2 regions of the Gluconobacter sp. P5B12 genome follow, and region 2 is predicted to be linked to the other one. Evidence: riboswitches for the same ligand, from Rfam matches in the RefSeq annotation. Region 2 holds a riboswitch; the other holds the start of a gene.

Region 1 (11,151 bases), on a different contig from region 2:
GATCTTCTGGGCAAGCGCATCCGCGTCACGGATATTGAACCGGGTCTGTGTGGCGGAAGCGAATTCAGCTCCGTTCGCCTCAAGGACGATGGCAAGGCCGCAGCAGTTTACAAGGACACCACACCCCTCACGCCCCACGACATCGCAGAAACAGTATCATGGCTCGTGGGCCTGCCGTGGCACATGAACGTCAACACAATGGAAATCATGCCTGTCTGTCAGGCTTCTGGTGGGCTGGCGGTGAATCGTCATGTCGGCTGAAAGCGGTATTCCCTCGCGCCTGACAATTACAGACGGCACCAAGTTCAAGCTGGCTGACTTCAGAACCGATGACCGGATTGGGCACGACAAGAAAAGTGCCCATACCCGCATCCGGGACTGCGTGGACCGGATGGCTATCCTGCAAGGACGTCTGGCCGCGCACGGAGAACACGGAATTCTGGTCGTGCTGCAAGGCATGGATACGGCAGGAAAGGATGGCGCTATCCGCCACGCCTTTTCCGGCCTGAACCCGCAGGGCTTTCACGTCACATCCTTCAAGACACCCGCCGGTGCCGCAGAAAAGCGCGATGACCTGTGGCGTGTGCATCTGATGGCGCCAGCCCGAGGCGAAATCGCGGTTTTCAATCGCAGCCACTATGAAGATGTTCTGATTGCCCGCGTCCATCCGGATATCGTCAAAGCACGCGGGCTTAACCCCGATGAGCCCGGCTTCTGGGACCGGAGACTGGCAGACATCCGGCACTTCGAAAGCTACCTGACGCATCAGAACGTCGTTATTCTGAAGCTCTTCCTGCATATCTCTGCAGATGAGCAAAAGAAGCGCATTCTCAAGCGTCTGACCCAGCCCGAAAAACGCTGGAAGTTTTCACCTTCCGATCTGGCAGAACGTGGGAAGTGGCCTGATTACACCAAGGCCTATGAGGCAGCGATACAGGCAACATCCACTCCGGATGCCCCCTGGCACATCATTCCCGCTGACCACAAATGGGCAGCCCGGCTGATGGTCGCGGAAGCGCTGTTGGAAACCATGGAAAAGCTTCATCTCAAAGTACCTGAAGAGAAGCTCTCCGATACGTTAAGGGCTGCACGTGATGCCCTGCTCGCAGAAGGGTCCTCCAAGACCTGAAAAGAAAAAACCCCCGCCGGATCGCTCCGGCGGGGGTTTTTCAGTTCTGACGTGAAATCAGAAATCAGGAACGACGCTTGCGGCTCACACCTTCACCTGATGAGCCACCAGCACCAGGCTTCGGACGACCGAAACCGGAACCGCCACGGCCCTTGTAACCGCCGCCAGCACCGCCACCGCGCGGACCGCCCTTGAAGCCGCCACCAGCGCCACCGCCGGACCGACCGAAGCGCTTGCCTTCGCCCGGGTTACGACCACGGGAACCATAGCTGCTGCCACCGGCAGGCTCAGCAGACGGCTCGATCGTCACTTCGTCAGGCTCAGCCCCGGCAACACAGGACTTGAAGCGCTCGACGCTCTCATCCGTGATCTGGAAGTAGGTCTGATCCTGCTCGATACGGATGCTGCCGATGTCACGCTTCTGAACGTTACCAAGGCGGCAGATCAGCGGGATCAGCCACTTCGGATCAGCGCGCTCTGTACGACCGACGCTCATCTTGAACCATTCGCCCGACACGATGCGCTCTTCACGCGGTGCGCGTTCCGGACGATCGCCACGGCTCTGCGGAGCCTCGACGGACATCGCACGGATCTGCTCAACATTCGGCAGGCGGGCACGGTACATCTGCACCAGCGCTGCTGCGAGCTTCTTCGCGTCGTAGGTTTCAGCCAGCTTCAGAACCAGCTCATCCGTCGTGTCTTCAGAAGCGTTGGCAAGGATCGGATCGTCCAGCAGACGCTTCGTATCCTGGGCTGCAATCGCATCCGCTGTCGGAACAGCTTCCCACTCGGCATTTACACGTGCCATGGCCAGCAGACGCTCAGCGCGACGACGCTGGTTCATCGGCACCATCAGCACACTGGTGCCCTTACGGCCCGCACGACCGGTACGGCCAGAACGGTGCAGCAGGGTTTCAGAAGCCGTCGGGATGCTGGCGTGAATCACGAGGTTCAGCGCTGGCACGTCAATGCCACGTGCTGCAACGTCAGTCGCGACACAGACGCGGGCCTGACCGGAGCGCAGGCTCTCGATCGCACGGCTACGCTCGTTCTGACCCATTTCGCCGGAAATCGCGACAGAAGCGAACCCACGCTCCAGAAGAGCAGCCTGCACCTGACCAACCATCATACGGGTGTTGCAGAACACCATGGCCGTCGGGCTCTCGTAGAAACGCAGAACGTTCACGAGGGAACGCTCGATTTCCTGCGGAGCCGTTACGACGCAGCGATAGGTGATATCGGAATGCTGCTTCGCACCCGTTACCGTATCGATGCGCTTGGCATCTTTCTGGAAACGCTTGGCCAGAGACGCAATTTCGCGGGCAATCGTGGCGGAGAACAGAAGCGTGCGGCGCTCGGCCGGAGACGCATCCAAAAGCTGTTCCAGCTCGTCACGGAAACCCATGTCCAGCATTTCGTCGGCTTCGTCGAGAATGACGCAGCGCAGACCGGACAGGTCAAGGGAACCACGGGACTGATGATCACAAAGGCGGCCTGGCGTTCCCACAACGATGTGGGCGCCACGGCTGAGGTCGCGGGCTTCACGGCGGGCATCCGTGCCACCAATGCAGCTCGCGATACGAGCGCCGGTCTCGGCATAGAGCCACTCAAGTTCGGACTGGACCTGAAGGGCCAGTTCACGCGTCGGGGCAATAACCAGAGCCAGCGGCTGTGGCGACGGCGGGAGGCGATCAGCCTCACCAAGCAGCGTCGGCGCAATAGCCAGACCAAAAGCTACGGTCTTGCCTGAACCCGTCTGGGCGGAAACCAGAAGATCACGATCCTCCAGCCCTGGCTGCAGAACTGCTTCCTGAACGGGAGTGGGCTGTTCGTAGCCACGCGCCGTCAGGGCGCGCAGAAGGGCAGGATGAGTATCGGGGAAAGGCATATTTAATGAACACTCGGCAAACGTCACGCCGACGGCAAAAAGCGGCGGCTGGGATGCCGCTGCATAAAGACTTCCGAGCATAAATGCCAGAAGTAACGCATCCGAACCTGCGAATCAGGCAAAATCAGCCTCTGGGCTTCCGCCCGACAACCGCCCGAACCGTGTCACGCCATGCCGTCAGATCTTCCGGAGGAACGACTTCACCTGTGTCGAGTTCCCCGAAACCAGCCTTCGAAAGAAGAACACTAACAAGGCGTGCTCGGTCTTCTGGCTCCAGAGCCTGCCACATTGCAACAGCTTTCTGCTGATGAAACTGATCTGAGAATGTGACAATCAGAGGAGCCCCTTCCTTCAGAACACGAAGGGCTTCCATCAGGACTTTCAACGGCTGCGTCAGGTATGCCACCCCGTCACACAGCGTTATGGCGTCGATTGTGTCGTCTTCGAACGGCAGGATGGGGTCTGCGTTCAGATCCTGTACGATCCGTGTCGTCAGCACAGGATTGGTGTCCAGCGCAGCCTTGGACGCTCCCAGTCCGATGGCATCCTGAAACCGTGCCTCTTCCGGGTAATGGCTGAGTGATCCCGCCATCAGATCCAGAACCGTGCCCCCAACGGGAAGGGAGGTCTGGTAAAGTGCCGCAACCGCCGTGCGTGCCCCCATGTCCATCAGCGAATCCGGAAGACGCTGCGCATAGAAGATCGTATCCGGTTCATTATTGACGCGCGTAAACGCCGCTGCGTGAAAACCTTCAACCTGTTCCGTGCCGCTCATATCCATCTCCTCCTGACTGACCTGTCGAAATGAGGGTATGTTCCTCGTGCGTCAACCCGCAGGATGCTCTATGGGAGGCACCATCATGACCCTTTCTTTCACCAAGATGCACGGCCTGGGCAATGATTTCATCATCATTGACGGCCGCGAAACCGACCCCGCCCTTGACGAAGCCACCATCCGGCACCTGTGCGACAGACGCTTCGGCATCGGCTGCGACCAGCTCGTCCTGCTCTCTGCCCCAACCCTGGAAGGTGCGGATGTTCTGGTCCGTTTCTTCAATGCTGACGGGTCGGAATCCGGCGCCTGCGGGAATGCATCGCGATGTGTTGCCAGCCTCGTGGGTAACAATCCCGTCCTCCAGACCCGCGCCGGACTGCTCCTCACGTCACAGGATGGCGATCGCATCACGGTGAATATGGGCGCTCCCCGAACTGGCTGGCAGGACGTGCCGCTGTCCAAGGATTGCGACACACTTCACCTGCCCCTGCATGATGCAGCCGCCTGCTCCATGGGAAATCCTCATGCGACCGTTTTCGGCGACGTATCGCGCGCAGAAGACCTCGGCCCCTCTCTCGAGAAGTCTCCGCTCTTCCCGCAGCGCGCCAATATTGGATTTGCGGATCTCATCACTCCCGGCCACATGCGTCTGCGCGTCTGGGAACGCGGTGCGGGTTTGACGCTGGCTTGCGGCTCAGGAGCCTGCGCTGCCGTGGTGAACGCCGTACGCCGGGGCCTTGCAGACCGGACCTGCTTCGTGACCATGGACGGTGGAGACCTGCAAATCACCTGGCAGGAAAACGGAGACGTCCTGATGACCGGTCCTGCCACAACCGTTTTCCATGGCAAGCTTCCGTGACTACCCCTTCCGTTCTGACATTCGGCTGCCGTCTCAACGCGCATGAGAGCGACGGCATGGCGCATCACGCCCGCGGGCAGGATGACACCATCATCGTCAATACATGCGCCGTTACGACCACAGCCGAGCGACAGGCGAGGCAGGCCATCCGCCGTGCCCACCGCGAGCGCCCGGATGCAAAAATAGTCGTGACAGGTTGCGCGTCGGAAATTGACGCCAAACGCTGGATGGAGCTGCCCGGCGTGGTACGGGTTGTGCCCAACGCTGACAAGCTCAAGCCCACCACATGGGGAGACAGCAAGCCCGGCCTTCCACCGTCACGGCATGCCCGTGCTCTGCTTCAGGTCCAGCAGGGATGCGATCATCGGTGCACATTCTGCATTATCCCCTATGGCCGGGGAGACTCCCGCTCTACCCCAACAACAGAAGCTATTTCGAGAGCCCGCGCCCTGACTGAGGCCGGACATCGTGAAATCGTTCTCACGGGTGTTGATATTGCTTCGTGGCAAGGCACAGATGGCGAAGGTCTGGGCCGGATGTGCCGGACGCTCCTGCAGGACGTTCCCGCCATCGAACGTCTGCGCCTGTCGTCCATCGACCCTGTCATTCTTGATCCGGAAACGGGAGATCGGGACCTCTGGTGGCTTCTGGAAAACGAGCCCCGCCTGATGCCACATCTGCATCTGTCTCTTCAGGCTGGTTCCGATCTCATCCTCAAGCGCATGAAACGCCGACACACCACCACGCAAGTCGCGTCCATGCTCCAACATGCTCGCGCCTTACGCCCGAATATTGGTGTTGGTGCAGATCTCATCGCGGGCTTCCCGACAGAAACAGACACGCTTTTCAACGAAACCCTCTCCTTCATCGAAGAGCAAGCTATCCCGTTCCTGCATGTCTTTCCCTACAGCGAACGCCCCGGCACGCCCGCAGCTCGAATGCCCGCCGTACCGAACGGAGAACGTCAGGCCAGAGCAGCCCAGCTCAGAGCTGTCGGTGAGGCGAACCGCGATACGTTTCTTGAAAGGTTCATTGGTCAGACGGTGGACGTCCTGATCGAAACACCGGACCGCGGTCATTCTCCCGAATTTGCGCCTGTGCGCTTCGCAGCCGATGCTTCCTCCCCAACCAGAGGAAGCATCGTCCCGCTTTCGATCTACGGTGTGTCAGAAGGGCATCTTCTAGGACGCAGCCCTGCCTAAAAACCTGCTGTCAGGGCGAAGCGGGCAGAAACTGGCTCCAGCGGATGACCTGTTGCACCGCTCTGCACAGCAGAGGCCGGTGTTAGACGATAGTCATACGCATATTGTGCCGCATAGGCATGCGTATTGAAGACGTTAAAGACATTTGCTTCGAGTTTCAGATTTTTGGTGAAGCAATAGCCAATATTCAAATTGAGTTCCTGATATCCCTTGGAACGCAGGCTGTTATCCTCCACCAGCGGATACCCCCCGAGCCAGCGTACCTGCAAACCGCCATACCAGGGGCCTCGATCTGCAAGGATGCCGAATGACCAAACGAAATTTGGGGCATTCGTCACGTACGGACCATCAATTCCATAACTGGCCAGATCTGACGCCTGATAACGCGCTTTCGCAAAGGACAGATCCGTATTCAGTTCAAGCCAGGTAACCGGATTATACTGTGCGGAAAACTCAATTCCCTCCCTACGACTGGCAGGGCCAGGAGAAGTAACACCAGCGTCGCCATCGTAACTCAGCTCAGACGCAAAATCGATGATGAAGGCAGCCGCCTGCACATTCAGATGACGGAGAGGCGTAGTCCGTACACCGATTTCACCGCTGACAGCCGACGTCATAAGAGGAACTTTAACCGACCCTTTGGCAAATTCGTCTGACGCATAAGAACCAGACACTGAGCGGAAATCGTTGGAGTGGAAGCCTCTTCCGCCACTCAGATAGAGTTCGGTTTTCTTCCAGGGGCCAAATACCAGACTTCCCTTGGGCTGAAACAGCCACTGATGCTTTCTGGTCAGGCTACCGTCGACAAGATTTTCGTCTGTACCACCCTGATAGTCTTCACGTAAACCAACAACCATTCGAAGCCAGGGTAACCAGTGCGTCGTGTTCTGGACAAAAAGACCGACAGCTCCAAGATCGATGTTATCCCCGTTACACAGGTCAGGCACCGTGCTCTCCAGACTGGATGGGCACTCCGGCAGCGTGACACGCTGGTGGGTATGGCGACGATCCACATACAGAAAGTCGTAACGCCCCTGAACGCCAACCTGAGTGTCAGTCCGGATACGGCCCACATGGTCCTGTCGGAAATAGACACTGCTTCCGCCAAGCGTAGTTCGTGTCTCGTCCTGCTGCTGCTGATCTCCGTTTACTGGGTCATCCAGATAATGCGTGAAGTTGTTCCAGAGCGTCAGCCGGTCATGAATGGCAAAAGCGCTCGTAACCCATTTCCAGTCATCGCCAGCAAGATGATAGTGCGCTGACAAACTGTAGCGCTCTGAAAAGCCGCCATCGGTCGGGTCCAGAGAGCCATAGCGGCTGATAAGCCCTTCCTTGTAGGCCGCCAGCGGTTGATCGTTTGTGGCCCTCCATTGACCGCGATAAAACATCCCCGTCAGGTCAAAGCCTTTGGTGGCGGTTCCGTGGGTGTAATGCGTCAATGCACGGATGCTCCGGGCATTGTCCGGATATTTCCACGGGCCGTCTGAATGAGAAATATTGAAGGCATTAACCCAACGATCGCCATTAGCAAATTGGGCCGTACCGCCAATGTAAGCGCGATAATCCCCTAGCGTTCCGGCACTCAGACTAATCTGACGGGCGATGTGATCTGCCAGCTTCATGTGATCGGAACCGGCCACACCAAAATCCCCGATATCTGCGTGAAATGGCCCTTTGGTATAATCAATGCCTGAGAGTGTTTCGGGTATCAGGAAATTCAGATCCGTGTAGCCCTGACCATGCGCGTTACTGACGCCATTGACCGGCATGTCATCAACAAATGTTGCCAAGTCCGTGCCATGATCCAGATTAAAGCCCCGCAGCAGGAATTGATTGGCCTTTCCCTCCCCGGAATGAGATGTCACCACCAGTCCGGGAACAGCCTCCAGAATTTGCCCCACGCGATATGCAGGCCGCTGCTGGATTTCACGTGCGGTCAAAGATCCTTCACTCGCCGTGTCCGCTCGTCCCAGAAGATTACGGCGGGAGGCCATGACACTGATCCGCTCCACCACATGGTTTTGCGCCGCAGAAGTGGTTTTCTTTTCCAGATGTCCGGATGCTTCGACTTTATCCGTATCAGACGCCCATTCTGCAGCAACTGCCAGTGTAGGACCCATGAGCAAGCTGCTCATCACAACGGACACAGAAATAGTCGATCGTCGCCAATTGCAACGACGCTTTTGAAAAGGAACAGCACTTTGCCTGAAGCGCTCTTCCGGTAACAGTACAGTCATATGAGCCCTGCTCGGTATGACAGGAACAGGGCAGACACGTTCGCAATCCGGCTGTCACAGAGGACTCCGGAACGCCACAAACAGCCGCCCCGGGCACCCCGCCGGTGGTTGAAATTGCATGGCAGGTCTCCTGGCTCACGGGTCTTCGCAGCCACCCTGTCTTCCCAGAGGCATAGGCACTCCAGTGACATCAGTCGGGTGACGGCTCGCCATTTACAGTTGCGGGGGCAGCGCCGGCCTTACACCGGACTTCCCTCTTAGCTTCACGCCACAAAACCGAGGGTGAAGAACCATACCGAAACACAAAAACTGAAACGCTTCCGTACTGTCAATGTCTGAAACAATCCTCCCAAGGCACGTTTGTCCTCAGGAAATCGACGCTACAGACTTGACGTTGGGCCTGACCTGTCCGAACTCCCGTGCATGGCTGGATTTTTCTCACGACTCAAACAGGGTCTTTCACGCTCGAGCTCACGTCTCGGAGCTGTATTCACGCATCGCAAGCTGGACGATGCCGCTCTTGAAGAACTCGAAGACGAACTGATCGCGGCAGACCTGGGTCCTGTCGTAGCAGAGCGCGTTATCGAGAGCTTTCGAAGCTCCCGTTTTGGCAAGGACGTCACAAGTGACGAAATTCGCGATGCCCTGGCCGAAGAGATTGCACGGGTTCTGGAGCCCGTTGCGATCCCGTTTGAGCCTGATCCGAAGAAGAAGCCCCATGTCGTCCTCGTGGTCGGCGTCAACGGTGTAGGCAAGACCACAACCATCGGCAAAATGGCCCGCCATTACAGTGAAGAAGGCAAATCCGTCATGCTCGTGGCGGGAGATACCTTCCGTGCTGCGGCGGTCGAACAGCTTCAGGTGTGGGGGCAACGCTCAGATGTGCCCGTTATCGCGGGAAAACACGGAGCTGATGCTGCTGGCCTCGCCTATGACGGTATCAAACGCGCGACCGAAGAGGGCAAAGACCTCCTCTTCATCGATACCGCCGGCCGCCTGCATAATAAGGGCGCGCTCATGGAAGAGCTGGCCAAGATCATCCGCGTCATGCAGAAATTCGACCCAACCGCCCCGCATTCCGTATTGCTGGTGCTGGATGCAACGACCGGTCAGAACGCCATTGAGCAGGTACGGGTGTTCCGTGAGCTGGTGAACGTCACAGGCCTGATCGTGACCAAACTGGACGGTTCTGCCCGCGGTGGAATTGTGGTCGCACTTGCAGAACAGTTCAAACTGCCCGTGCACATGGTCGGTGTCGGCGAACAGGCCGAGGACCTGCGCCCGTTCTCAGCTCAGGATTATGCGCGCGGTCTTGTGGGTGGCGCTACGGGAGATCTTGCCTCCCGGCTTGTCGAGAGCCCCTCAGAAGAAGAAACTCCGGAAAATTGAAGAAACAGGCCTCTTCAGGCCTGCCTCTCACTGTCTGAAGTCAGCCATTCCTCTCGCAGGGCGTCGATCTTCTTTTCGATGCTCCTGCGCTCCCTGCGAACGTAATCCGCGTACCAAAGCCTGGCACCAATGGCAGACGCTTCCGCGACAAGCCACGCCACACCAACGGCCATCCAGTCCATGACAAGAAGCATTGGCTGCATAATTTGCTGGGTACAGGCCTCCCAATCCCCATGCGACAACCATGCTTCCCTCAAGGGATGAACCATGACAGCCCCCAAATAAAACAGAACGATCATGATCCGCTGCCGATCAGCATCCGGATCGATGAATCGAAGCACGATCAAAGGCAGCAGCAAAACACCACCCACAAGCAGACTGCCCGGCACATAGGCCAGAAGCAGGCCAAGGATAAGGCCGTGCCACCATTTGAAACTGGCCTCTGGCACGCGCAAACGCCCTGACTGGCGCGTCATTCACAAAACTCCAGCCAGATGCTGGCCATGGCGACAGCAATCCCGATCAAGAGTGAAAAGAACTCTCCAGCATTACGGGCCTGTTTTTCATGGAGAGCTTTGCGGGCGGGCTCCTCCTCGAGAACTTTCTCAAGATGGGCAATCTCTGCTTCAGCCTGCCGAGCCAGTTTGCGATCATGCTTCAAACCCGCAGGGTCCGTGACGTTATCAAGAAATTTCGTAAGATTTCCTGCTTCCGCCAGCTGAAATAACCGGGCACGACGCTTTATTCTGGTCGTTCTGCTCCGCCACTGCTTGAGCTCGATTTCCAGCAGCGAAAGCGCCCGCTTTGCCACCGAACTAAGAGGCGTCTTGTCGAAACGGCGCTGGGCGGCAGCCATCAAAGTCAGATCTGAAAGCCAGGACGGAAGCCCCGCTTTCTGGGACTGCGCTAGTGGGATGATCCCCTGGCGCGCGCAATGACTTTCCAAAAAAGTCCGCATCTGATCGTCCAGAAAGCCTGAACGCCCCAGATCGTCGGCAGAAAGCTCCTGTTCCGAAACGTGCTGATCCAGCCATTGCAAGAGACCCGCCGACAACGAAATCCGTTCTTTCAAGCAACGAGAAGACAGGCAGGGCTGATAGACATTCACGTCGTAAGGCACACGACGGATCTGCTCCATCCCCTTTGCACCTGTTCGGCGGGCATCAGTCGCGAGATCATTGATCTGCTTTGCCTGCAATGCGGGCAGCGAAGGAACATCAAACACTTCCGGACTCGTCATCAGGAAGCCGGCTATCCCACGGATATTGCGTTGCTCTTCAGGCGGGAACCGTCCGGCCTCGGCACACGCCAACATATGAGGAATGGCGGATGGCCAGAACCAGTGGCCAGCCCAGAACATTGGAGCTGCGGGGTCCAGAATGGCAATAGCCCGCGTCACGACCATCGTCGTCGGGTCTACGGATTTGTTTCCGCTGGATGGCAAAAACGCAATTCCAGCCTGTTCGATCAAACTGGACATGACCGACAACTCCAGTTCACGATGCAACCATTGGCTGACAATTTTTCGTTGAAGCAGAGACAGGAATTCATTGGGGTATTTCCCGGCATACCATGCCAATGCCCGTGGCGTTCTGACCTCAACACCCCCAATGACCAGAGGCGAGCGCGCAGGAATATCAGACCGGATCGAAAACAGCTTGCTCGGCGCAAT
Region 2 (11,151 bases):
TGCCCAGCAGCTGATCCCGCGTCAGACTGGAGAGCTGCTTTGCCAGCCCGTTGTCACGCGCAGGCTTTGTGATGAACGTCAGGAGTGGGAGTACTGCGCGGGAGAGCGCTCCCGTGACAGCCATTGCCGGCAAGATCATTGCATTAGGCAGCGCTGCTAATGTCGTAATGCGGATAATCAAGCTGATGCCCAGAGCCAGCGCACCATAGCTGCCGATACGACTATCGCGCATGATGGTCAGGCGCTTCTCAGGAGTATGGCCGCCACCACATCCGTCCGCCATATCCGCCAGTCCGTCTTCGTGCAGGCCTCCGGTTAAGAGAACTTGTAGGCCGACGCTCCAGGCTGCCGCTACCAGAGGGGGAACACTCAAGGCGCTCAGCAGCAAGAACATTGATGCGCTGAGAATACCGACAAGCGCCCCAATTAGGGGCCAGCACCAGACAGACCGCGCCAGAGACCAGTCCTGTCCGCTGACGCGCAGCCATCCCAAGGGAAGGCGGGTCAGCAGGCCCGCACCACAGGCGATGTCTTCTCGAATGGTGCGCCAAAGCCTCATTGAATGGAGACGTCTGATTGGGAAACGGCAGCCTCTGCGAACGTCGCCATACCGTTGTGGCAGGCCAATGCTGCTCTGAGGACGGGAATGGCAACCGCAGACCCAGATCCCTCTCCGAGGCGCAAGCCCAGGTCCAGTATTGGTTTCAGCCTGAGGGCATCTGCCAGCCTGCGGTGACCAGCTTCAGCGGAACAATGCGAGAGCTTTGTGTGGTCGAGTGCTGAGGCAGTCAGTTTGATCAATGGCAGCACGGCTGCGGTACAGACGAAGCCGTCAAGCAGAACCGGGATACGATGGTGTCTGGCGGCCAGAGCACTTCCCAATATGGCGGCCAGTTCGTAACCACCCAGACAACGTGCGGTATCCAAGGGGTCGCTAAGTGACGCCGCGTGCAGACACAGGGCCTCATCAATAACAGAAGCCTTGAGGTTAACGCCCGCCTGATCGAGACCCGTTCCACGTCCTGCCCAGTCCGCGCCAGTGCCTCCTAGAAGGGCAGCACAGAGTGCGGCGGAAGGGGTTGTGTTGCCGATGCCCATTTCGCCTGGGCAGAACAGATCCAGCATGGGGGATACAGCGGTGTATCCGACCGAGACCGCATCAAGGAACTCCTCTTCGCTCATAGCTGGGAAAGCTGTGAAATCTGCCGTGGCCGTTAAGTTTCGGACGGGAACAACAGCAAGGTCCGCACCAGCATTTCGGGCAAGCTGGTTGATTGCTGCGCCTCCACGCTGAAAATTTGACACCATCTGGGCCGTAACATCCGAAGGCCACGGAGATACGCCCCGGCGGACCACACCATGATTCCCTGCGAAAATTGTTATCTGAACGTGCTCTAGCCTTGGTTTCTGATGGCCTTGCCATTCACCGAGCCAAATGGATAGCTCTTCCAACCGCCCGAGGCTGCCGGGAGGTTTGGTCAGAGTTGCGTCTCGCTCCGCTATCAGGGCGGCGACTTTTGGGTCGGGGTCTGGAAGTGACAGGCAGGCAGTGCGAAGTTCTGCCATGCTGGCGAAAGGGGACTGACAGGACGAGGGCATGATGTGCGGTGGCATGACAGGTCTTTTGTGCTGTTATCAGGGACCATGCAAGAAGAAGGCGCAGGACACATTGTGGCACAGACCATCATGCAAACAGGACTACCGGATGTGTCACTGGTCCTCGGGGGCGCCAGGTCAGGAAAAAGCCGGATCGCTGAGGCCCTTATCACTGACCTTCCGGCGCCTTGGGTTTACCTCGCGACCGGTCGGGCTTTTGATGAGGAAATGCAGGCCAGGATAGATTTGCACCGTACCACCCGTGGGAACAAAGGGTGGCGTACAGTTGAAGAGCCATTTGATATCGCAGGTGTTTTACAGGCCGAGCAGCGCGCGCCGGTCCTGGTTGATTGCCTGACTTTATGGCTGACAAATCTCATTCTGGAAGATCGTAATATTCACACGGCGACGAAAGATCTTCTCGAGGCGTTGCAAACACGGAAAGGCCGGACCGTTCTTGTGGGCAACGAGGTAGGGCTCGGAATTGTCCCGGACAATGCCCTGGCGCGGCGTTTCCGCGATGAAGCGGGTCTTCTTCATCAGAAGATCGCCGCAGTCGCCGGAGAAGTGCTGTTCGTGGCGGCGGGTTTGTCTTTGAAAATGAAATGAGCCCATTTCCCGGACTTTGACACGCTTTCATCCCAGAGATAGGAGAGGGTTTGATGGTTCCTCTGAGAAGAGGATGAAAAGGGAAGCTGGTGCGGCCTTAGAAATAGGTCAAACCCGGCACTGCCCCCGCAACTGTGGACGGTTTTCTGTCCTGCCAGTCTTTCTTTCAGGAAAGGCAGCCACTGGATTTCGATCTGGGAAGGCCCGGTGGGAGAGGAGGTGCTAATGGCGCCTCAGCCGTGAGTCAGGAGACCTGCCATCTGAGCCAAGTGTCATGATCCGGCGGGGTGCCCGGACCGTGAGGGCGCGCCATCATGTGCGTGTCACTTTCGCGACTGCGAAGGCCTTTAATCGCGCCTTTTGTTATGCCGTTGTGCCTGCAAGAGAGACGAAACCATGGCAGATACCCTGCCTTATCCTGAAACGGGCCAATCATCCGTTTCGCCAGTTTTCCACGTCTGTGTGACGTGTCGTCGCGGTCTACCGGTTGGGAATGACCCTGTTCAGGGGCGACAGCTCTACGATGCCTTGCTTGACCAGGCTGCTGAAGGCGATTTCAGCGTCCAGCCCGTTGAATGTATGGCAGCCTGTAGCCGAGGCTGTATTGCCACGCTTTCCATGCCGGAAAAATGGACTTTTGTTCTAGGTGAACTTGGTCCGGAAAAGCTGTCTGACCTGCTGGCTTACCTTCAGCTTTACCGAGCATCGAAAACTGGAACAGTGATGCCGTCAAAGCGACCCGCATCGCTTTCTGATATGGTTATCGCCCGTCTTCCATCTTCATTGTCTGCTTCACAGGAACTTTCATGATGTCCCAGACTGTTTCAGGCTCCGGTCGCAAGATTCCGGTTACGATCATCACGGGTTTTCTGGGGGCAGGGAAAACAACCCTTCTGCGAAATCTTCTCGCACAGGCTGATGGGCGCCGTATTGCAATCGTCGTGAACGAGTTCGGTTCGCTTGGGATTGATGGTGAAATTCTGCGGTCCTGCGGGATCGAAGGTTGCGCTGACGAGGATATCGTCGAACTCACCAACGGGTGCCTCTGCTGCACGGTTGCAGACGACTTCATTCCGACCATGGAGGCTCTGATCGATCGTCCTGATCCGCCAGAGCACATCGTGATCGAGACATCTGGCCTTGCGCTACCCAAGCCTCTTCTCAAGGCATTCAGCTGGCCCGGGATCCGTACTCGCATGACCGTTGATGGTGTGATTACGCTGGTGGATGCACCCGCTGTCGCCGCGGGTCGCTTTGCGGACGATCCGGAAGCTGTTGCTGCACAGCAGGCTGCTGACCCTTCTCTGGATCATGATAATCCGTTGGCTGAAGTCTATGAAGATCAGTTGAATGCGGCGGATCTTATTGTTCTGAACAAGACTGATCTTCTGGACGAAGCCGGGATTGATGCGGTTGAAAAGGGCATTACGGAGGCTGTGCCGCGGAAAGTTATCACGCTGCGCGCAGTAGAGGGACGACTGGACCCCGCTGTTCTGCTGGGAATTGGTGCCGGTGCCGAAGACGACCTTCAAGCGCGCCCGTCCAATCATGATGGCGCAGATGACCACGAACATGATGACTTCGAGAGCTTCGTCGTGGTCCTTCCAGAGCAGAAAAGTGCTGAAGCATTACTCAAGCGCTTGAGTGAGGTTGCGGGGCAATTCGATATCCTCCGTATGAAAGGCTTTGCAGCCGTGCAGGGCAAGAAAATGCGATTGGCCGTGCAGGGTGTCGGGACCCGTTTCCGTCATGAATTTGATGTGCCTCTCGCAGATGCAGGCCGGGACGGGCGTCTCGTCGTAATTGGCCAGACAGGCCTGGATCGCGCAGCCATCGAAGCCGCATTGCTGGCGGACTGACCTGATGCATCTGCTTGTCCGGGAACGACACGGAATAGACGATCAGGACGTGGCCGAGGATCTCGGTCATGCGCCTGCTGATGTCGTGTTTCTATCATTCTCGGATAGCGATCTTCTGGCGCTTGAGCGGGCGTACTCTAATCTTAATGAGCAGACCCCAAACGGCGCAGGTTTTTCGCTGCGGTTGGTCAATCTTGCTCGCCTCCGACACCCCATGTCGGTCGATTTATACGTTGAGCAGACCATAGCATCGTCCCGATGCGTCATCGCACGGCTTCTGGGTGGTGTGGATTACTGGCGCTATGGGGCGGAAGAATTTCAGAATTTTTGTGGCAGGAACACCATCCCACTGGCTTTGTTGCCCGGAGATGCCCGCCAGGATGCACGGCTTGAAGAGTGGTCAAGCGTCGAAGCAGAAAACCATTCCAGACTCACGGGGTTTCTGAGGGAAGGTGGTCCTGAGAATGCGCGTCGTGCCCTTTTGCTCATGGCTCATCTTGCCGGACATGGAGATGACGTCTCAGGGCAGCCCGCAGCGCTTCCGCCAGCTGGAATTTATTGCCAGACGACAGCGGATTTTCCTTTAAGAGCCACAATCGTTTTCTACCGCGCTCACCTTCTGGCTGCCGATACAGCAGCGATTGACGGTCTTGCCGATGAACTGGAAAAGTCCGGGGTCGCGACAGATGTTCTATATGTCGCATCGCTGAAGAACCCGGATGTTGCCGAGTGGATTCAGAACCGCCTGATTGAAACTCCGCCAGACATTATTCTGAACGCGACTTTCTTTTCTGCGCGCGGAAAAGAAGGGGCATCTCCTCTTGATATTGCTGCTGTTCCGGTTCTTCAAATTTTGCAGCCTGGTGTGACAGCCTCGGCATGGGCTGAGAGCGGACGCGGCCTGTCGCAGTCCGACCTCGCCATGCAGGTCGTTTTGCCAGAACTTGATGGGCGGATTTCTTCGTCTCCGATCTCCTTCAAATCCGAAACAGTTCCGGGGGATGCGGCAAGGCATATGCCCTTTCAACAGGGTATTGCCGCTGCCGCAGAGCAGGCTCTCGCATGGGCAAGGCTTAAAAAAACGCCTCCGCGCGAGAAGCGTCTTGCGATCGTCCTTTCTGATTATCCCGGTGCGGATGGACAGACTGCACACGCCGTCGGGTTAGATACTTTTGCCAGCCTTGAATCCATCCTTCATGGGTTGAAACAGGCAGGCTATGACTGTGGAACTGAGAAAATTCCCGCTAGTAGGGCGTTGGTGGAGGCTTTGTGTGAAGACCTGCCACAGCCCTGTTTGCCTCTGGACGATTATAACGAACTCTTTGCGCGCTTGCCCGCTCCCTTCCGGGACGCTGTGACGCAGAGTTGGGGCACCTCTGCGGAAGACCCCGTCGTTCAGGACGGTTCATTTTGCCTTAAATTCGTGGCGCTGGGTAACATCGTAGTCGCTGTCCAGCCCGATCGCGGGAGCGCGCAGGATCGTAAAGCCCAATACCACGACCCTGATACACCCCCACGCCATGCCTATATCGCGTTCCACCTCTGGCTACGTCATGTCTGCCAGACAGATGCCATGGTTCATCTTGGAACGCATGGCACGCTCGAATGGCTGCCCGGCAAAGCTGTAGCGCTTTCCAATCAGTGCGCTCCCGCCGTTCTTCGTGGCGCTTTGCCGGTTCTTTATCCTTTTATCGTCAACAATCCGGGAGAAGCAGCCTCGGCGAAACGTCGTCTCGGCGCAGTCACCATCGGACATATGACACCGCCTGTTATGAAGGCCGGACTTGATCCGGACATGGCAGAGCTGGAACAACTGATCGACGAGTTTGCAGAGGCGGATGGTCTGGACAGGCGGCGTGGCGCCATTCTGAAGCGTAATATTCTGGACCGAGCCACGCGCATGGGGCTTTTGAGCGAAAGTGGCGTCAAAGCGGGGGAAGGCGACGAAGCAGAGGCTCTGGCGCGGCTGGATGCTTATCTATGTGATGTGAAGGACCTTCAGATCCGTGATGGTCTGCATGTTTTCGGTCAAGTAGCACCACATGCCGAAAAATTAGCCGAAATGGTGTCTTGTGTCGCACAGGTGCCGCAGCAAACGGTTGCTACTCTGATCGAAGCCAGCGCAGATGCGGAAATGAAGGCACTTCTGGCCGGGCTGGAGGGACTGTTCATTCAACCCGGTCCGTCTGGTGCGCCGACACGTGGGCGAGTAGACGTTCTGCCGACTGGCCGCAATCTTTTCACGCTTGATCCGAGAGCTGTTCCCACGGCTTCTGCTGTGGAGCTGGCCCGAACGCAGGCAAAGCAGATCCTTCTGTGTCACTTGCAGAACGAGGGCGAGCCGCTTCAAACCATCGTTATAGATCTGTGGGGTTCCTCCACCCTGCGCACGGGGGGGGAGGATCTGGCACTGGCTCTGATCCTGATGGGAGTTGACCCCACGTGGGATGCGTCGAGCGGTCGTGTATCAGGATTTGAAATTACACCGCTGGCTCTTCTCGATCGTCCGCGTGTCGACGTGACACTTCGAATTTCAGGATTGTTCCGGGACGCTTTTCCGGCACAGATTTCTCTTTTCGATCAGGTGGTTGAAGCTGTTTCCTGTTTGGAGGAAGGCGAGGAATGGAACCCGTTGTCTGCTCGTGTGAGAAATCTGGAGGGTGAGGCCCGAAAAATTGCTGGAGCGCGGATTTTTGGTGCAGCGCCCGGTACGTACGGGACAGGCATTGAAGACGCTCTCACGCGGAGTAACTGGGAAGACCGGTCTGAGCTTGGCCAGTCCTATCTGGACGGCAACGACTGGATGTATGGTGGCGGCCGTGACGGGACACGTAGCAGCGCAGCACTGGCCCAAAATCTGGCACGGGCAGACGCAATCCTGCATGTGCAGGACCACGCAGAAACGGATATTCTCGAAAGCCCGGATTTTGCTGCTCATGAAGGTGGGCTTGCAGCGGCGGCGGCTCTGCTAGGGGCCGATCCCGTCCTTTGGCATGGCGATACGTCCCATGCGGACGCGCCCCGTCTTCGGAGAGTCGAAGACGAAGTGAAGCGCATCGTTCGAGGGCGTCTGGCCAATCCCCGTTGGCTGGCAGGGATGCAGCGGCATGACTATCAGGGAGGTGCCGAAATTGCCCGGGGACTGGACGCCCTCTGCGCTTTCGCCGCGACCCTTTCTGTTCGGTTTGATCAACAGGTTGACTTGGTATTTGCCGCAACGCTTGGCGATGACACCTGTGATACTTTCCTGAAAAGCGCTAACCCTCAGGCACGTCAGGCAATGCGCACGCGGTTCCAGGATATGATCCGTCGAGGCCTCTGGCACCCACGCCTGAATAGCGTTTCTGCGGTGTTGGAGAGCGGGAGCGAATGACAGTTCCCTCCCTTGTTCGCGGCTGGTGTCCGGATATGTTCGCGCCGATGGAAGCGCGAGATGGATTGCTGGTTCGCGTCCGTTCTCCGCTCGGTGGTTTTGATGGGCCACAAGTGCTGGCTATTGCAGAACTGGCACGACGTTTCGGAAACGGCGTTGTTGAACTGACCAATCGTGGCAACGTGCAGCTACGGGGATTTTCTTCGACGAGTGCAAAGCTCGCGTTAGAAAGCGCACTGGCGGAGGGGCTTGTAGATCCTGATCCAGCGAAAGAGCGCCGAAGGGCCATTCTGGTTTCACCCCTTGCGGGCTTGGACCCTAAATGCGACCCGGGAACGTTGGACGTCGCCCAATCGCTTCAGACGGCGCTTCTTGAAGAAGACGTGTTGTCGGGGCTGAGTGGCAAGTTCGGTTGGGTCGTTGATGGCGGCGGGTATGTTCCAGAGGGCACGTTATCAGCGGATATTGCCCTTCAGTCCCGCCCGGATGGATGGTCAGTTGTCTGTGGTGCTATGGCAACCGAAGCTCTTGAGAACGATGCGGCTGTTAGCGCAGCCGTGATGTTGTCCCGGGTCTGTGCAGAAAGTTCTGACCTTGGGCGGCCATCGCGAGACACTGCGGCCGCAGCTTTCGCCCTCTCGAAGGCGAGGCTAGAGGGAATTCCGTGCAAACGGCAGGGTACTCGTCCGGTATCTCTCATAGGGCCACTGCCGGGGCAAGTCATGGGTGTTGGCCTGCCATTCGGCCGATGCCATGCTAAAGATTTTGAGGTTCTTGCCGAACTTACCGGGACATCACGGCTGCGGGTCACACCTTGGCGTAGTGTCCTCCTGCCGCAGCAGGACGGAACATGGCCCGGCTTCATCACCAGTTCGGTAGATCCATTGTTGCGAGTGGAAGCCTGTATTGGCCGTTCCGGGTGTGCGAAAGCCACCGCAGATGTTGTCGAGACAGCCTCGGCTCTGGCATCTGATGTGCCGCCCGGCTGTGTGCTGCATGTTTCAGGCTGCATAAAGGGGTGTGCGCATCCCCGTGCGGCAGATATGACGCTTGTTGCTGATGACGGGCATTATGAGGTTGTGCGCAATGGGCGCACAACAGACACGCCATCATGGCACGACATGGATATTCCGCAGATACGGACCCTGTTGCGTCATGAATTGAAGGAGACACAGGTTTGAGCGCCGGACCCTCTTCCTACGACTATATTCGGGATGGCGCGGCCATTTATGCCCGGTCCTTCGCAACGATCCGTGCAGAGGCCGATTTGTCGGGTTTTACGCCTGAACAGTCCAAGATTGCAGTGCGCATTATCCATGCATGCGGAATGGTGGAGGTCGCAGGATCAGTCGCCATGACGTCTGATCTTGTTAGCAAAGCGCGTGCAGCGTTGCAGGCGGGTAAGCCAATCCTGTGTGATTCCGAGATGGTCGCCCATGGTGTCACGCGCGCCCGGTTGCCAGCCAATAATGCCGTTATCTGCACGTTGCGCGATGAACGGACGCCAGATCTTGCCAGACAAATTGGCAATACGCGCTCTGCCGCAGCTCTTGATCTTTGGGGCGATCAGATTGAAGGGGCTGTTGTAGCGATCGGCAACGCCCCGACAGCGCTTTTTCACCTTCTCGAGCTCATTGATGCAGGTGGCCCGCGCCCCGCAGCAATTATCGGTATGCCTGTTGGTTTTGTGGGAGCCGCAGAGTCCAAGGACGCACTGGCAGCTCGCCCTGACCTTGCGCATGTCATCGTACGTGGCCGGCTGGGCGGAAGCGCCATGGCTGCCGCGGCCCTGAACGCCCTTGCCAGCGAGGCAGAATGACAGCTGCAACAGTTTACGTCGTCGGCGTAGGGCCGGGTGATCCGGAACTTATGACGCTCAAGGCAGCGCGGGTCATTTCAACAGCTCCCGTCATCGCCTATTTCTGCCGTCATGACAAAATGGGTCATGCGCGGAAAATCGCTGACACGCACATTACGCCGGGCACGAAAGAGCTGCGTTTTGCGTACCCCTTTACGACGGAGCGCCTTGTTAATGATCCGTCCTATCATCCTGATATGTCGTCATTTTACGATGAGTGTGCAACGCAGATTGCCGTCGAAATAGAGGCTGGCCGGAGCGTTGCTCTTCTTTGTGAGGGTGATCCGTTTCTGTATGGTTCCGCCATGTATGTGTTTGATCGGCTTGAGCCTGTCGGACCTTGTGAAGTCATTCCCGGAATCACAGGAATGAGTGGATGCTGGACGCAGGCGGCACTCCCCATGACGCATGGTGATGATGTCTTGTGCGTCCTGCCTGCCACTATGCCGGAAGATGATCTTGCTCAGTGGCTGGAGCAGGCTGATGCAGCCGTTGTGATGAAACTGGGACGCAATCTTCCAAAGCTGCGCACAGCGCTGGAACGTGCGGGGCGATTGCAGGATGCCGTTTATGTGGAGCGGGGAACCCAGGAAGAGGCCCGTGTTCTGCCACTGAATGACATGGACGGTGCGGCTCCTTATTTCTCTCTGGCGTTGTTGCCAGGGCGCCGGGGTGTCCGGTGAGCCGGATCTTCGTTATCGGTCTCGGGCCGGGAAAGCCCAGCCAGAGAACGCCTGAGGCTCAAGAGGCACTTGCTCAGGCAACAGATGTCATAGGATATGGCCCATACGTGGATCGTGTGGATTTGCCAGCGCATATCACTCGCCATCCATCGGATAATCGTGTCGAACTGGATCGCGCTCGCCATGCTCTTGAGCTTGCGGAGCAGGGGCGTTGTGTGGCGATCGTGTCAGGCGGGGATGCGGGCGTGTTTGGCATGGCAAGCGCCCTGTTTGAAGCCATCGGTCACGAACCGGATCGATGGAGTGATATGAATGTCACGGTCATTCCCGGTGTTTCCGCCGTTCTGGCTGCCGCAGCCCGTATTGGCGCGCCCCTCGGAGGCGATTTCTGCGTCATGTCTCTGTCTGATAATCTCAAGCCTTGGGAGACGGTCTGCCGGCGTCTGACGTTGGCCGCGCAGGCGGGCTTCGTGATTGCGCTCTACAACCCCCGTTCAAAGGCACGTCCCTGGCAATTGGGCGAGGCTTTCGAAGTGCTGCGTCAGGAATTGTCTGGAACTGTGCCTGTGGCCTTCGCAAGGGCTATTGGAAGAATCGATGAACGGCTGCATCTGACGGATCTAGACCATGTTGACCCCGAACTGGTGGATATGAGTACACTTGTCCTGATCGGGACCACTCTGACACATCGCATCGAGCGGCCGGATGGACAGGCATGGCTTTATACGTCCCGGTCTGTGCCCGCGTGATAATGGCGGTCCAACCAGTCCAGCGCTTCGTCGACGGTCGTGACACTCTCCGCTGGCGGCAGCGTCGGGCGGTTAATCATGATAACGGGCAATTTCAACGCTCTGGCGGCAATCAGCTTGGCGGCCGTCGCATCAGCTCCAGCATTCTTGGTGACGAGAACCTGCACAGCATGGTCTCTCATGAGCGCGATTTCGTTGTCCACAGTGAACGGCGGCCGGGCAAGCAGAAGCGTGACGTTAGACGGCAGGGACAAGGGATCAGGCTGGTCGATACTGCGCAGCACGTAATGATGATGCGGAGCCTTCTGGAACGGCAGCAGGTCCTTGCGCCCCGTCGTCAGAAAGACAGTGCTCGCGGCCGCCCCCAGCGCTTCTACGGCGGCGTCAATATTGGGAACGAACGTCCAGTGGTCGTCAGGTTGGG

The links. A riboswitch is a leader RNA that binds a small molecule or an ion and turns the genes downstream of it on or off. The one in region 2 is predicted to bind cobalamin.
Region 1: another riboswitch for cobalamin. It lies ahead of KP702_RS06740 (TonB-dependent receptor); the one in region 2 lies ahead of KP702_RS11375 (DUF1636 domain-containing protein).

The regions. Positions count from the first base shown of each region.
Region 1 is NZ_JACRVV010000002.1:591,853-603,003, reverse strand. Features, by position in the region: gene KP702_RS06770 (SDR family NAD(P)-dependent oxidoreductase) at 1-261, shown strand, start outside; gene KP702_RS06765 (PPK2 family polyphosphate kinase) at 251-1,129, shown strand; gene KP702_RS06760 (DEAD/DEAH box helicase) at 1,194-3,017, opposite strand; gene KP702_RS06755 (class I SAM-dependent methyltransferase) at 3,142-3,792, opposite strand; gene dapF (diaminopimelate epimerase) at 3,878-4,651, shown strand; gene KP702_RS06745 (MiaB/RimO family radical SAM methylthiotransferase) at 4,648-5,853, shown strand; gene KP702_RS06740 (TonB-dependent receptor) at 5,850-7,973, opposite strand; cobalamin riboswitch at 8,193-8,400, opposite strand; gene ftsY (signal recognition particle-docking protein FtsY) at 8,514-9,479, shown strand; gene KP702_RS06730 (hypothetical protein) at 9,494-9,955, opposite strand; gene KP702_RS06725 (serine/threonine-protein kinase) at 9,952-11,151, opposite strand, start outside.
Region 2 is NZ_JACRVV010000006.1:94,201-105,351, forward strand. Features, by position in the region: gene cobS (adenosylcobinamide-GDP ribazoletransferase) at 1-559, opposite strand, end outside; gene cobT (nicotinate-nucleotide--dimethylbenzimidazole phosphoribosyltransferase) at 556-1,614, opposite strand; gene cobU (bifunctional adenosylcobinamide kinase/adenosylcobinamide-phosphate guanylyltransferase) at 1,687-2,205, shown strand; cobalamin riboswitch at 2,243-2,481, shown strand; gene KP702_RS11375 (DUF1636 domain-containing protein) at 2,602-3,015, shown strand; gene cobW (cobalamin biosynthesis protein CobW) at 3,012-4,064, shown strand; gene cobN (cobaltochelatase subunit CobN) at 4,069-7,437, shown strand; gene cobG (precorrin-3B synthase) at 7,434-8,618, shown strand; gene KP702_RS11395 (precorrin-8X methylmutase) at 8,615-9,256, shown strand; gene KP702_RS11400 (precorrin-2 C(20)-methyltransferase) at 9,253-9,978, shown strand; gene cobJ (precorrin-3B C(17)-methyltransferase) at 9,975-10,727, shown strand; gene KP702_RS11410 (cobalt-precorrin-6A reductase) at 10,700-11,151, opposite strand, start outside.